One region of the Streptomyces sp. NPDC039430 genome, then DNA from elsewhere that is predicted to be linked to it. Evidence: predicted binding sites of a transcription regulator. Region 1 holds the regulator's gene; the other holds the start of a gene.
What was found. Region 1 encodes HspR, which represses chaperone genes until heat shock. Its sites were predicted from a motif close to TTGAGNNNNNNNNNCTCAA; they were not measured.
Positions count from the first base shown of each region.

Region 2: the regulator HspR is predicted to act here: its motif matches at 5,881-5,899, upstream of lon (endopeptidase La).

Region 1 covers NZ_JBVKAK010000005.1:218,303-226,093, forward strand. The annotation lists gene ACZ7LS_RS15320 ((Fe-S)-binding protein) at 1-703, opposite strand, end outside; gene ACZ7LS_RS15325 (sugar transferase) at 968-1,594, opposite strand; gene dnaK (molecular chaperone DnaK) at 1,862-3,724, shown strand; gene grpE (nucleotide exchange factor GrpE) at 3,721-4,383, shown strand; gene dnaJ (molecular chaperone DnaJ) at 4,435-5,622, shown strand; gene ACZ7LS_RS15345 (heat shock protein transcriptional repressor HspR) at 5,627-6,091, shown strand; gene ACZ7LS_RS15350 (hypothetical protein) at 6,196-7,185, opposite strand; gene ACZ7LS_RS15355 (ABC transporter ATP-binding protein) at 7,790-7,791, shown strand, end outside.
Region 2 covers NZ_JBVKAK010000002.1:736,746-744,536, forward strand. The annotation lists gene ACZ7LS_RS08340 (multifunctional oxoglutarate decarboxylase/oxoglutarate dehydrogenase thiamine pyrophosphate-binding subunit/dihydrolipoyllysine-residue succinyltransferase subunit) at 1-764, opposite strand, end outside; gene ACZ7LS_RS08345 (HAMP domain-containing sensor histidine kinase) at 1,034-2,089, opposite strand; gene ACZ7LS_RS08350 (response regulator transcription factor) at 2,527-3,264, opposite strand; gene ACZ7LS_RS08355 (spermidine synthase family protein) at 3,369-4,085, opposite strand; gene ACZ7LS_RS08360 (flavin reductase family protein) at 4,427-5,179, opposite strand; gene ACZ7LS_RS08365 (hypothetical protein) at 5,332-5,685, opposite strand; gene lon (endopeptidase La) at 5,922-7,791, shown strand, end outside.

The DNA.
Region 1 (7,791 bases):
CCATGTCGGTCTTGAGCGCGACCGTGATCATCCAGATGAAGGATGTCGCGAGCTTGATCAGCGCGACGAGGTAGACCAGGTTCTGCAGGGTGCTGAGGCTGAGCCCGTCGAACGCCGCGACCAGCGGGTACGAGACCAGATACGCCGCCTGGTACGAGTCGACGTGGTGCAGCGCGCCCTCAAGCCCGCGCAGGACCAGGATCGCCAGGCCGATGACGAGGATGACGGCCTCGACGAAATACGCCTGGCCGAAGTTCGAGCCCGTGAAACGGGACTTGCGGCCGGCGCGGCTGGGGAGCGAGAGCTGCCGGATGACGATCAGGGTCAGGATGCCGAGGGTGGTGAGCAGGCCGATGAGCTCGACGAAGACCTCGTACGGCGTCCAGTCGCCGATGACCGGCAGCAGCCAGTCGGCCTGGAAGAGCTGCCCGAAGGCGTTCACCAGGGTCAGTACGAGCGAGAAGAAGCCGACCGCGACGAACCAGTGCGCGACGCCGACCACGCCCCAGCGGTTCATCCGGGTATGGCCGAGGAACTCCTTGGCCACGGTCAGGGTGCGCTGGGCGGGCTCATCGGTCCGCTTGCCGGCGGGGACGGGCTGACCGAGCCGTACGAAGCGGTAGATCTGCGCGATGGCTCGGCCGAACAGCGCCACACCGACGACGGCGAGTACCAGCGACACGATGATCGCGGCGAGTTGCATGGGGGCTCCTCGGGCCAACTGCTGCTGCTCAGCACTGCTTGACGCTGCACTGCCAATGCTGCTTACTAAGCGGTAACTTAATCGTTTCGTGCTGAGGTTACCCACTTATCCAGCCGCAATGTAGCGGCGGAACCGGTGATCTGTGTCGCTCAGGGGACCCTCAGGGAAACCGGGCCGTCCTGGCGGCCGGGAGCCTCAGGGAAACGTGGCGCTCCTGGCGGCCAGGAGTCGCAGGGAGGCCGGGCCGTCCTGGCGGCCAGGACCCTAGGGAAACCGGGCCGTCCGGATCACCCGGACCGCCCCGGCCCTCCTGGCTGTCCTGGCTCTCCGTACCGCCCCGGCCCTCCTGGCTGTCTCGGCCCTCCGGACCGCCCCGGCCCCACCGGACGCCCTCAGCGCGCTCCCGGGCGTACGCGCGAGGATCGCGAGGTCCAGGCCGATCCAGTGGTGCTCCACGTAGTGCTGGTCGAGCAGCGCCGTCTCGTCCCACGGCAGCTCCGAGTGGCGCCGTACCTGCGCGAGCCCGGTCAGGCCGGGCCGTACGAGCTGCCGCCAGGGCGCCGCGCCCGCGGGGGAGCCGGTCTTCAGGGGCGCCGGCCCCACCAGGGACAGCTCGCCCCGTACGACATGGGGCAGCCGGGAGAGCAGGTCGAGCCGGAAGAGGCGGGTGCGCAGGGAACTCAGCAGGAAGGGGTGGCCGTTGAGTCCTGTGCGGTAGTCGCGTACGAAAACGCCCCCGGCCGGCCGGGACAGCGCGAGGGTGAGGGCGGCCGCCGCGAGCAGGGGCGCGGTCAGCGCCAGGAGGGCCGAGCCGAGGGTCAGATCCAGCAGGCGCTTGGGCTCCGGGAGGTGGGGCGGGCGCCATGCCGTGGGGCGTCGCTTCAAGGTCACACCTGACCGTTCTGTTCGCTATATCTGCTCTATTACGTTCAGCTACGTTCAGCGGTAGTTTCGTTTGTTTTGGTGCTTTTGCCACGGAACGATCGCATGGTGAAGGTGTGAGGATCGGGTAGGCGGGCCCCTCAGGCGCGTCCGGAGGTGTCCCGAGACCGGTCCGGCGCACGATAGTTGAGTCTCATCGACTCAGGTCCTTTGACTCCCCGGGATCCGTCATGCATCCTTGAGTCAGTTCCACTCAAGTCAGCTGGAGGAATCGAAATGGCACGTGCGGTCGGCATCGACCTGGGCACGACTAACTCCGTCGTCAGCGTTCTCGAAGGCGGCGAGCCCACCGTCATCACCAACGCCGAAGGCGCCAGGACCACGCCGTCCGTCGTCGCCTTCGCCAAGAACGGCGAGGTGCTCGTCGGCGAGGTCGCCAAGCGCCAGGCAGTCACGAACGTCGACAGGACCATCCGGTCGGTCAAGCGCCACATGGGCACCGACTGGAAGATCAACCTGGACGGCAAGGACTTCAACCCGCAGCAGATGTCGGCCTTCGTGCTGCAGAAGCTGAAGCGGGACGCGGAGTCGTACCTGGGCGAGAAGGTCACCGACGCGGTGATCACCGTCCCCGCGTACTTCAACGACTCCGAGCGTCAGGCCACCAAGGAGGCCGGCGAGATCGCGGGCCTCAATGTGCTGCGTATCGTCAACGAGCCGACGGCGGCCGCCCTGGCCTACGGGCTCGACAAGGACGACCAGACGATCCTGGTCTTCGACCTCGGTGGCGGCACCTTCGACGTCTCGCTGCTGGAGATCGGTGACGGCGTCGTCGAGGTGAAGGCCACCAACGGTGACAACCACCTCGGTGGTGACGACTGGGACCAGCGCCTCGTGGACTTCCTGGTGAAGCAGTTCGCCAACGGCCACGGCGTGGACCTCTCCAAGGACAAGATGGCTCTCCAGCGTCTCCGCGAGGCCGCGGAGAAGGCGAAGATCGAGCTGTCGTCCTCGTCCGAGACGACGATCAACCTGCCCTACATCACGGCGTCCGCCGAGGGCCCGCTGCACCTCGACGAGAAGATCACGCGCTCGCAGTTCCAGCAGCTGACCGCGGACCTGCTCGACCGCTGCAAGACCCCGTTCCACAACGTCATCAAGGACGCCGGCATCCAGCTGTCCGAGATCGACCACGTGGTGCTCGTGGGTGGTTCGACGCGTATGCCCGCCGTCGCGGAGCTCGTCAAGGAGCTGACCGGTGGCCGCGAGGCCAACAAGGGTGTCAACCCCGACGAGGTCGTCGCCATCGGCGCCGTGCTCCAGGCCGGTGTCCTGAAGGGCGAGGTCAAGGACGTCCTGCTCCTCGACGTCACCCCGCTGTCCCTCGGTATCGAGACCAAGGGCGGCATCATGACCAAGCTGATCGAGCGCAACACGACGATCCCGACGAAGCGTTCGGAGATCTTCACGACGGCCGAGGACAACCAGCCGTCGGTGCAGATCCAGGTCTACCAGGGCGAGCGCGAGATCGCGGCGTACAACAAGAAGCTCGGGATGTTCGAGCTGACCGGTCTGCCGCCCGCGCCGCGCGGTGTGCCGCAGATCGAGGTCGCCTTCGACATCGACGCCAACGGCATCATGCACGTGGCCGCGAAGGACCTCGGCACCGGCAAGGAGCAGAAGATGACCGTCACCGGTGGCTCCTCGCTGCCGAAGGACGAGGTCAACCGGATGCGTGAAGAGGCCGAGCAGTACGCGGACGAGGACCACCGCCGCCGCGAGGCCGCGGAGACCCGCAACCAGGCCGAGCAGCTCGTCTACCAGACGGAGAAGTTCCTCAAGGACAACGAGGACAAGGTCCCCGGCGACATCAAGACCGAGGTCGAGACGTCCATCGCCGAGCTGAAGGAGAAGCTCAAGGGCGAGGACACCGCCGAGATCCGTACCGCCACGGAGAAGGTCGCGGCCGTCTCCCAGAAGCTCGGACAGGCGATGTACGCCGACGCCCAGGCGTCCGCGGGCGCGGGCGGCGAGGGTGCCGAGGCCGGCGCGGGCGCCGGGCAGGCCAAGGCCGATGACGACGTCGTCGACGCCGAGATCGTGGACGACGAGAAGCCCAAGAAGGACGGTGCGGCGTGACGGAGGAGACCCCGGGCTTCGAGGAGAAGCCCGACGTTCCCTCCGGCGCGACCCCCGAAGATGCCGCGTCGAAGGGCGCCGAGTCCGACTCCGCAGCGGAGCCGGGCCCGGCGTCCCCGGGCGGGGACGTACAGGAAGTCGCCCTGACGGCGCAGCTGGACCAGGTCCGTACGGCGCTCAACGAGCGCACGGCAGACCTCCAGCGGCTCCAGGCCGAGTACCAGAACTACCGCCGCAGGGTGGAGCGCGACCGGGTCACGGTCAAGGAGATCGCCGTCGCGAGTCTGCTGACCGAACTGCTCCCGGTCCTGGACGACATCGGCCGGGCGCGCGACCACGAGGAACTGGTCGGCGGGTTCAAGTCGGTGGCCGAGTCGCTGGAAGCGGTCACGGTCAAGCTGGGCCTCCAGCAGTTCGGTACGGAGGGCGAGCCCTTCGATCCGACGATCCATGAGGCCCTGATGCACTCGTACGCGCCGGATGTCACGGAAACGACGTGCGTCGCGATCCTCCAGCCTGGGTACCGGTTCGGCGAGCGGACGATCAGGCCCGCCCGCGTCGCGGTGGCCGAGCCCCAGCCGGGGGCCCAGCCCAAGGGCGCGGACGAGCCCGCGGAGTCCGCCGGCGACAAGGAGAGCGGTGGCCCGGAAGAGGGCTGACGCGGCGGGCGGTGCGGTGGCAGGAGCAGGCGGAGAGGAGGGACGTCGGGAATGAGCACGAAGGACTTCGTGGAGAAGGACTACTACAAGGTTCTCGGCGTCCCCAAGGACGCCACCGAGGCCGAGATCAAGAAGGCGTACCGGAAGCTCGCCCGCGAGTTCCACCCGGACGCCAACAAGGGCGACCTCAAGGCCGAGGAGCGCTTCAAGGAGATCTCCGAGGCGAATGACGTCCTCGGGGACCCCAAGCGGCGCAAGGAGTACGACGAGGCGCGCGCCCTCTTCGGCAACGGGTTCCGGCCGGGGCCCGGTGCCGGGGGCAACGGCTCGTTCAACTTCGACCTGGGCGACCTCTTCGGCGGTCGTCCGGGCGGCGGCCCGCAGGGCGGACCCGGCGCGGGCGGCCTCGGCGGCGGTCTCGGGGACGTCTTCGGCGGGCTCTTCAACCGGGGCGGCGCCGGGACCCGTACGCAGCCGCGCCGCGGCCAGGACATCGAGTCCGAGGTGACGCTCAGCTTCACCGAGGCGGTCGACGGGGCCACGGTCCCGCTGCGGATGTCCAGCCAGGCGCCCTGCAAGGCGTGTTCGGGCACGGGCGACAAGAACGGCACGCCGCGGGTCTGCCCGACCTGTGTGGGCACGGGACAGGTCTCGCGCGGCACCGGCGGCGGCTTCTCGCTGACCGACCCCTGTGTGGACTGCAAGGGCCGTGGGCTGATCGCCCAGGACCCGTGCGAGGTCTGCAAGGGCAGCGGGCGCGCCAGGTCCTCGCGGACCATGCAGGTGCGCATCCCGGCGGGTGTCAGCGACGGGCAGCGGATCCGGCTGCGCGGCAAGGGCGCTCCGGGCGAGCGCGGCGGCCCCGGCGGAGACCTGTATGTCGTCGTCCATGTCGACGCCCATCCGGTCTTCGGCCGCAAGGGCGACAACCTCACGGTGACCGTGCCCGTCACGTTCACGGAGGCGGCGCTCGGCGGCGAGGTGAAGGTGCCGACCCTGGGCGGTCCCCCGGTCACGCTCAAGCTTCCGGCGGGGACACCCAACGGCCGTACGATGCGCGCCCGCGGCAAGGGCGCGGTGCGCAAGGACGGCACCCGCGGCGACCTGCTGGTCACCGTCGAGGTCGTCGTCCCCAAGGACCTCGACGCACCCGCGCGGGACGCGCTGGAGGCCTACCGGAAGGCGACCGCGGACGAGGACCCGCGGGCGGAGCTGTTCCAGGCGGCGAAGGGAGCATGACCTCATGGACGGGCGGCGTCGGCAGTCTTCATCGTTCACCAGGGCGTATCAGCTGACCGAGGAAACGCCGGTGTACGTCATCTCGGTGGCGGCACAGCTCTCCGGGCTGCACCCGCAGACGCTCAGGCAGTACGACCGCCTCGGCCTGGTCTCCCCGGACCGCACGGCGGGCAGGGGACGCCGCTACTCGGCCCGTGACATCGAGCTGCTCCGCCAGGTGCAGCAGCTGTCGCAGGACGAGGGCATCAATCTGGCCGGCATCAAGCGGATCATCGAGCTGGAGAACCAGGTCGCGGCGCTCCAGGCGCGGGTCGCCGAACTGTCGGCGGCGGTGGACGGCGCGGCGACGGCGATGCGCCAGCGCGAGGCGCAGGTGCATGCCTCGTACCGCCGGGACCTGGTGCCGTACCAGGACGTGCAGCAGACGAGCGCGCTGGTGGTGTGGCGGCCCAAGCGGCCGACGGACTGAGCCGACGCTTCTTTGAGGCGGATGTGAGCGGGCGGGCGCCCGGTCGGGGATTCCCGGCCGGGCGTTTCGCGTGGCCGTGGTGCCGAGCGGCCGGGGCGGGCCGGTCAGCCGAGCTTCCGCTCGTCCGCGGCGGCCTCCGAGCTCCACCACACGCCGAGCGCGAACTGGGTGTTCACGCCCACTGCTTCGTAGAGCTTGTTCAGATCGCTGTTGACGGTGCGCAGGCTGACGCCCAGCTCGGTGGCGATCTGCTTGAGGGTGCGGCCCTCGCGGAGCTTGTTGAGGATGCGGCGGGACCGGCCCGTCGTGACTGTCTCCGCCTTGCGTAAGAGCCGGCCGCCGGCCCAGGGCTCGGCGCGCTCCCACTGCTGCTCGTAGATGTGGTGCAAGAGAGCCACCATCCCGGGGTGTGTCACCTTGAAGGCGATGTCTCTGTTCGGCTCGCCCCGGTGGTCGGCGACTACGGCGAGTTTGTCGTCCACAAGGATCATGCGTTCAAAGGCCGTGGCAACGGTGCGTACTTCCGCGCCGTGCTCGCTTACCGTCGCGGCCCACTCCTGCTCCCCGGGCCGGGTACGAGCGGTGTCCGGATAGAGCGTCTGGAAGGCGACACCACGCCGCAGGACTTTGACATCGGACTCGGCTGCCTTGCGCAGAATCTCGGCCTTTCTGTCCTGTGGATGTGCCGTACGAATACGCGACCTCGCGGAATCCATCGCCTGCGAAATCGTGGAGGTGACGATATCGAGCCGGTCGAGAAACTCGATGCCGTCCACGCTCGATGACTTGGTGTTTCTCAGCTCGCGCCTCAGCTCACCGTGCAGATCGGAGAGTTGGCGCATGCGCTGGAGATGCTCGGCGATACCGGCGCGTTCCGCGGCGAGGGCGGTTTGCTCGGCGTGCGACAGGTCCGATAAACCCCACAGGTCGCAATGCGGGTTGTGCACTGCCAACCCGAGGGCGGCCAGCTCCGCGCGCCCGGGATCGGCGCTTTCGACCTGATCACCCTGGACGAGCCGGTGCAGCAGGGCGCGCGCTTCTTCCGACATGTCAAACGGTGGCATTTTTGGTGGTTTTATGTCTGTTTCTTCCACTTATTTCTCCCTGCATGATTCTGTAGTGCATGCTCGTGCAATTACATTTCGCTTGGTCCGCGAGATCCTGAAATGCAGTCTAAGGGAGGCGATGGTGACTGCCATGAATTCTCACAATGGCCGGGTGAACTTTGCGAGTCAGGACATGGGTTCGCGCATTCGGTGCAGATACGATTTCGGTGCGAGCTCCCGAACTTGGTTGGCGACCCGGAATGAAAAGAATTTGGCAGAGTCGTCCTGAAGGCATAATTGGTCAACTCAAGGGAAGACACATGAGATCTGCGCGTCTGACTGTCCTGCGTGAGCCCGGTCGCCGCATAGGCACCGTTGTGCTCGGTGCTGCCACCGTGCTCGGCGTTCTCATCGCGCCCGCCCATGCGGCAAGCTGGTCCGGCTCCCTGTCGAATGCCGGTCCAGGCTTCGAGTCCCGTCGCTGGACTGACGGTGGCGGGACCACCGGCACTACGGCCTTTCGGGTGTGAACGTCTGGGTCAGGTCGCTGACCGTTACGTACTGAGCACCCTTCCTCTTCTCCCGGGGTGCGCCGCACTGAGCGGGCGCACCCTGGCGGGAGGTTCCCCTTTCTGTTCATGAGGTATCCCCCGT
Region 2 (7,791 bases), on a different contig from region 1:
AAGGAGTGGTTCATCGACGGCATGGCCTTGATGGCCTGCACCATCGCGTACCCGATGAGGTGCGTGAAGGAGATCTTGCCGCCACGCGCGCGCTTCAGGTGGTTGTTGATGACGATGCGGTTGTCGAAGAGGAGCTTCACCGGGACCGCGCGCACGGACGTGGCCGTGGGCAGCTCCAGCGAGGCGTTCATGTTCTTCGCGACGGCGGCGGACGGGCCACGCAGCGTCACGTACTCCGGGCCCTCGGCGGCCGCGGTGGCCTCGCCACCGGTCGCGGCGGGCTTGGCCTTCGCCGGGGCGGGAGCCGCCGGGGGCTGCGCGGGGGCGGCGGGCCGTGCGGGCGCCGGGGCGGCGGCAGCGGGCTTCGACGGCGCGGCGGGGGCCGCCGCCGGGGCGGCCGGCTGTGCCGGAGCCTGCGTCTGGGCCTGTGCCGGAGCCTGCGTCTGGGCCTGTGCCGGGGCGGCGGGCGCCGGGGTCGCTGGGGCGGTCGCCTGGGTCGTGGGCACCTGGGTCGTGGGCACCGCAGCCCCCGCGGCTGCGGTCGCCGCGGCCTCATCGGACCTGTCCGCCGTACCGGGAGTGCCCGGCTTGTAGTCGGCGAAGAAGTCCCACCAGGCACGGTCAACCGAATTCGGATCCTGGAGGTACTGCTGGTAGATCTCGTCGACAAGCCACTCATTGGCACCGAAGGCCGCGGCAGGGTTCTTGCCCTGCCCGTCTTCGTCGGTCGAGATGCTCGCGTTACTGGGGGACTGAGACGACACGGCGTGAACCGCCCTCTTCCGCTTCACAAGGTGATGGACAGCGGGAATCAAGGCTACGCCTACCAGGCCAGGAGGTGCAGGCCGGGCGTGCCATCGTCGTGCAAGTCACATCGGACGGCGAGTTTCAGCGTAATAAATGGCGGGAAACAAGCCAGGTTCCGTTGTGCCAGGAACGCGCGACGCTCCGGGAACGGCCGGTTCACGGCCTGTTGCTCGCCCGTCCCCGACTCCGTGCCCGGAGATCGTGCGCTTTCGCTTCGAACTCTACGTCAACGGCGGGGTCCCGGTGCTCCCGGCAGAGTGACCCGTATCAGGCAGCCGCGGGCCGATTCGGCCACTCCTATCCGCCCGCCGTGCAGATCCACGGCCCAGCGGGCGATCGCCAGGCCCAGGCCCGTACCGCCGTCGCTGCCCGGCCCGTGCGGGTACTGCGCGGTGCCCCGGTTGAACCGCTCGAAGACGCGGTGCCGCTCCTGCTCCGGGATCCCGGGCCCCTCGTCCTGCACCTCCAGGTCCAGCGACTCGGGGCCGGTGCCGCGCCGGGCCCGTACGGTGACCCGGCCGTGCGGCGGGCTGTGCTTGACCGCGTTGTCGATGAGGTTGGCGACGACCTGGTGCAGCCGCTCCGCGTCCGCGTGCGCGGTCAGCTCGGGCGGCGAGACGTCCAGGTGGAGATGTACGTCCGTACGGGTGTGATGGCCGGAGCCGGAGATCGGCCCGCGCTGCGAGGACGCCAGATTGGCCTCCTTCAGCACCCCGGAGAGGTACGGCCAGACCTCGAAGCGCTGTGACCGAAGCGGTACGACCCCGTTGTCCAACCGGGACAGATCGAGCAGCGTCTCCGTCAGCCGGCCCAGCCGCTCGGTCTGCCGCAGGGCCGTGAGCATCGTCTCGGGATCGGCGGGCGAGACCCCGTCCACGACGTTCTCCAGCACGGCGCGGAGGGCCGCGATGGGCGTGCGCAGCTCGTGCGAGACATTGGCGATCAGCTCCTTGCGGTGCCGGTCCTCGGCCTCCAGATCGTCGGCCATGCGATTGATCGTGGAGGCGAGGTCGCCCAGCTCGTCGCGGCGGTCCGCGCCGCTGACACGGCGGGTGTAGTCACCGTGCGAGATGCCCTTCGCGACCGTGTTCATCTCGTCCAGGGGCGCGGTCAGGCCGTGCGCCACGAACTGGGTGATCAGCAGCGTGGCGATCATCGAGAAGACGGTGATGAAGCGCAGCTCGGTCTCGGTGCGCAGGGCCACCATCAGCAGCCCGGTGGTGATGAAGACGGAGATGACGACGAGGGCGCCGAGCTTGGCCTTGATGGAGAAGGGCCGCAGGCCGCTGGCGTCGAGGCCGCGGGGTCCGGGGCGGAATTCCAGGGCCGGGGGGCGTCGGCCCCCGCGGCTGTCGCCACGGGCGCCGGTCCCGACGTTGCCCCTGCCGCTGTTTCCGACGTTGTTCCTGGCGGCGCGGGTGGCGCCGGAGCCGGGCTTCCGGGGAGAACCGGGCTCCCGGAGCGAGCCGCGTCGCCAGAACACGCCGGGCTTCCGGAGCGAGCCGGACCTCCAGGGAGCACCGGGCTTACGCGGAGAGCCGGGCTGCCGGGAGGAGCCGGGCTTAGGCGGAGAGCCGGGCTTCGGGGAGGAGCCGGGCTTACGCGGAGAGCCGGGCTTCGGGGAGGAGCCGGAGGTGGCGGGGGACGCCGGAGCGCCCCGTCCGTCGGCCCCGGTTCCGGTTCTGTCGCCGTCGGCGCCGCCGCCGTCACCCTGCCCGGTCATGGCGCCGGGGTCTCCAGCGCGTAGCCGACGCCATGGACGGTACGGATCCGCTCGGCGCCGATCTTCCGGCGCAGCGCCTTGATGTGGCTGTCGACCGTACGGGTCCCCGAGGCGTCCGCCCAGTCCCACACCTCGGCGAGCAGCTGCTCCCGGGAGAGCACCGCGCGCGGGGTGTTCGCCAGGCAGACCAGCAGATCGAACTCGGTGGGCGTCAGATGGACGTCGTCACCGCGCACCCGGACCCGGCGCTGCGCGTGGTCGATCTCCAGCTCGCCCAGCCGCAGGATGCCGCTGCGCGGGGTCACCGCGGCGAGCGCGGCCCGCTCCACCCGGCGCAGCAGCACATGCACGCGCGCGGCCAGCTCCCGCATCGAGAACGGCTTGGTCATGTAGTCGTCGGCACCGACCCCGAGGCCGACCAGCATGTCGGTCTCGTCGTCGCGCGCCGTCAGCATCAGCACCGGCACCGGGCGCTGCGCCTGGACACGGCGGCAGACCTCCAGCCCGTCGAAGCCCGGCAGCATGACGTCGAGGACCATCAGGTCCGGCTGCCAGGCCTCGGCCGCGTCCACGGCCGCGGGTCCGTCCAGCGCCGTCTGCACCAGAAAACCCTCGGCACGCAGCCGTGCGGCGATGGCGTCGACGATCGTGGCATCGTCCTCGACCACCAGGACCCGGCGCTGGGCGCCGGGCGTCGCCGCGACTCCGTTGTGGCTGGTGTGTGTCTGCTCCATCGCCCCGCCCCTGGTACGCGTTCCGCGATCCTTGTTCCGCGATCTGCATGAAGTATGCAGATCCGTGTGTGTGGAGCAGCGTAGAGGCAGCGGGAGCCTTCCGGCTACGCAGTGCGAACAGCGAGATGGACCACGTCGGGTACGCCTCGGGCAACTTGGATCTCTTCCGCCCGTACCCCGCTGAATCCGGCATTCCCCAACGCTTCGGCAAAGGCGGGAGAGGGATTCGCCGACCATACGGCGAGGACACCGCCCGGATTCAGCCGCGCCCGGCAGGCGGCCAGTCCGTCGGGCGAGTACAGGTTCTCGTTGTCCTCGGTGACGGTCCACTCGGGCCCGTTGTCGATGTCCAGGCAGAGGGCGTCGTAACGGTCCGTGGTTGTCGTCAGATACGCCACCAGCTCGGTGTGCAGGATCACAACGCGCGGATCGGCGAGCGCCGCCCCGGAGATCCGCCGGAGCGGCCCGTCCCGGTGCCAGTCGATGACGGCCCGCTCGCGCTCGACCACCACGATCCGGCCCCAGCGGGGATCGGCGGCGGCGTGCGCGAGCGAGAACCCGACCCCGAGCCCACCGACCAGAACGGCCGGCCGCCCCCGCTCTCCGGACCGGTCCTCGGGCAGCGCCGCCAGGGCCGCGTCGATGAGCAGCCGCTCGGAGCGGCCGTCCGAGGTGTCCATCAGGAAGCAGCCGTTGGCGATGATTTCCAGCCGTTCACCACGCCGGCGCAGCACGACCTCGCCGTAGGGGCCGTCGCGGCGGTCGAGGGTGACGGGATCGAGCTGAGGCGCGAGCGCGGCGCCGGGTGCGGGTACGGACATGCTGGACCTTTTCGTCAGGGCGGCTGGTACCGCCTGACATCCTGCTCGCAGGGGCTGGAGCGGGACAATCCGTTTCCTCCGGCCCCGGCCATGGACGCGGCCCAGGGCGCGGACAGGGCGCGCCGGGCGGGGCCCTGTCCCGGAGCTGGGATCACCGCTCCCCGGGTGGTACCAGACGTACGGGGGACGAGTAGCGGGATTGAGCCATGCGCCGGCGGCGTGGTGTCCCCTTGTCCTTATAGACGTGGCGTCCCCTTGTCCCCATAGATACGTACCGCCCGGCCCGCGCCTGGCTGGAGCCGAGCGGGGAGCGGTCGTGGGGAGCGGTGGCGGCAACCGGGTCATCGGGGCGCCGGTTCCGGCACCCCCGCGGTCGTTCCCGTCATCGCCGCCGTTTCGCTCCGGTAGGTGTGGCCGCGTTCCGGGCCGAGGCCGAAGTAGTGGCGGAAGTTGTAGATGAGCGGACTCCACGCGGCGGGATCGACGTGGTCGGTGCCGGGTACGACGATGTCCGGGGCCGCGTGGACCTTCCGTACCACCGCCTCGACGATCAGGAAGCGGCCCGAGACATCGGGCTGGACCCGGTCGGCGTACGCCTCCAGTTGGAGGGGGCACTCGGCGACGCGTGGCGGCCCGACCAGGTGGGAGGGAGTGGGGGTGAAGCCGGACGCGCCGAATTTGTCCGGTTCGAAGCGGCACGCGGGGGGTTTGCTCGCCGGGACGGGATCGCGTCCGGTGAGCGGGGCCAGCCGTTCCACGGCGGGCCACTGATCCGGAGCGGGCAGGCTGATCACCAGCTCGCGGCGGGGTCCCGGCCCGGCGCCGAGATTGTGCGCGGTCTGCCCGTCGGCACCGAGCCCCAGCACCACCACCTGCCCGAGCGCCCAGGCCGATGAGATCGGGGCGAGATTGGCCGAGCCGTCGTCGTTCTCGGTGGTGAGCAGGATGACGGGGGTCCCGAAGTAGAGAATGCTCGGTTCGATGACCAGATGGCGGGTCTCGGCCGCCGTCGATGGCTCCCTCACGGAGCCGGTCACGCGCTCGGTCACGGAACCGGTCGGGGAATCCGTCAGGGTGTCCGTCGAGGTGTCCATACGGCCGACGCTAGGACGCGGACGCTTCGGCCCCGGCCGAAGGATCAGCCCGAAGGATCAGCGCTGGTCGCGCGCCGCGCGGCGGTCCATCGGCCGGCGGTCGCCCGGTGATCGTTCTCCGGTGTATCCGGTGTATCCGGGGTGGCCACCGGTCAGCGGCCGCGCCTCAGCCGACCGGCCCACCGGCCGAGCCTCCGTCGCGAGCGGCGAAGGCGCGGCTGAGGGCGTCGTGGATTCTCCGCGCCCGTCCGGCCGGCTTCGCCGGGGCTTCGTTCCCAGTGACCGTCGGGTGACAGCATCGGCGCCCTGCGTTCCGCTTGAGCCCGGACCTCGACGTAGGACTCGTGGGCCGTGATGCGGAACGCCTCCTCGTAGGAGGCCAGGGCCGCACTCATGGCCCCGCCGGCGAGGCCACGGCGCCGGATGCGCGCGGCCAGCCATGTGAAGAAGCCGAGGACCACGGCGAGGACGCCGGCCGCGATCAGGAACGGTAAGAGCGCATCCATGGCCGCGAGGCTAATGGGCGGGGTCCACGTGCGGGTGAGGTCGGGTTCGACGTGGTTGCGGAATAACGACCTCCGGCCTGCGTTGTAGCGGGTCCCGCGCTCTTGGCCGCAGGCCCCGCCGCCGCCGATGGACCCAACGCCCGGTGATCGCTCAGAGCGAACAGGACCCGGGGAACATCCGGAGACTCACAAGCATTGAGTCGGTATAGCTCAACTTGACTGCCGAAGGGGAGATCATGGCTGACACCTCTACATCGCTCACGCTTCCCGTGCTGCCGCTCGACGACGAGGTCGTCCTGCCCGGCATGGTGGTGCCTCTGGATCTGTCCGACGCCGAAGTCCGCGCCGCGGTGGAAGCCGCGCAGGCGGCCGCCCGTGACGGGGGCGACGGTGGCGGAAAGCCCAAGGTGCTGCTCGTGCCGCGCATCGACGGGACGTACGCCGGGACGGGTGTGCTGGGGACCGTCGAGCAGGTCGGCCGGCTCTCCGACGGGGATCCGGGCGCGCTGATCCGCGGCCGCGGCCGTGTGCGCATCGGTGCCGGTACGACCGGGCCCGGCGCGGCCCTCTGGATCGAGGGCATCGCCGTCGACGAGACGGCACCCGACCCGATCCCCGGCTCCGTGACCGAGCTGATCAAGGAATACAAGGCGCTCGCCACCGACTGGCTCAAGAAGCGCGGCGCCTGGCAGGTGGTGGACCGCGTCCAGCAGATCGACGACGTGTCCACGCTCGCCGACAATTCCGGTTACTCACCGTTCCTGACCACCGCCCAGAAGGTGGCGCTGCTGGAGACCACCGACCCGGTGGCCCGGCTCAAGCTCGCCACCGAGCAGCTGCGCGAACACCTCGCGGAACAGGATGTCGCCGAGTCCATCGCGAAGGACGTCCAGGAGGGCGTCGACAAGCAGCAGCGCGAGTTCCTGCTCCGGCGCCAGCTCGACGCCGTACGCAAGGAGCTGCGCGAGATCAACGGCGAGGGTGACGACGACGAGTCCGCCGACTACCGGACCCGCGTCGAGAACGCCGACCTCCCCGAGAAGGTGCGGGAAGCCGCGCTGAAGGAAGTCGACAAGCTGGAGCGGTCGTCCGACCAGAGCCCCGAGGGCTCCTGGATCCGCACATGGCTGGACACCGTCCTCGAACTGCCCTGGAACGAGCGCACGGAGGACGAGTACGACATCAGAGGCGCCCAGGCCGTGCTCGACGCGGAGCACTCCGGCCTGGAGGACGTGAAGGAACGCATCACCGAGTACCTGGCCGTGCGCAAGCGGCGCGCGGACCGCGGTCTCGGTGTGGTCGGCGGCCGTCGCGGCGGCGCCGTACTGGCCCTGGTGGGCCCTCCCGGCGTCGGAAAGACCTCGCTCGGCGAAAGCGTCGCGCACGCCATGGGCCGTAAGTTCGTCCGGGTCGCGCTCGGCGGCGTACGGGACGAGGCGGAGATCCGCGGCCACCGGCGTACGTACGTCGGCGCGCTGCCCGGCCGTATCGTCCGGGCCATCAAGGAGGCCGGTTCGATGAACCCGGTCGTCCTGCTCGACGAGATCGACAAGGTCGGCTCCGACTTCCGGGGCGACCCGGCCGCCGCGCTGCTCGAAGTCCTGGACCCGGCGCAGAACCACACCTTCCGTGATCACTACCTGGAGGTCGAACTCGACCTGTCCGACGTGGTGTTCCTCGCCACGGCGAATGTCCTGGAAGCGATTCCGGAGGCGCTGCTCGACCGTATGGAGCTGGTCAGGCTCGACGGCTACACGGAGGACGAGAAGGTCGTCATCGCCAGGGACCACCTGCTGCCCAGGCAGCTGGAGCGCGCGGGCCTGGAGTCCGGCGAGGTCACGCTGGAGGACGACGCGCTGCGCAAGCTGGCCGGTGAGTACACCCGCGAGGCGGGCGTACGAAACCTGGAGCGCGCCATCGCACGGCTGCTCCGCAAGGTCGCGGCCGAGCACGAACTGGGCGAGCGGGAGCTGCCGTTCACCCTCGGCGCCGAGCATCTGCGCAAGCTGATCGGCCGGCCGCACCACGTGCCCGAGTCCGCCCAGGACCCGGCCGAGCGCCGCACGGCGGTGCCGGGCGTGGCCACGGGCCTCGCGGTCACGGGCG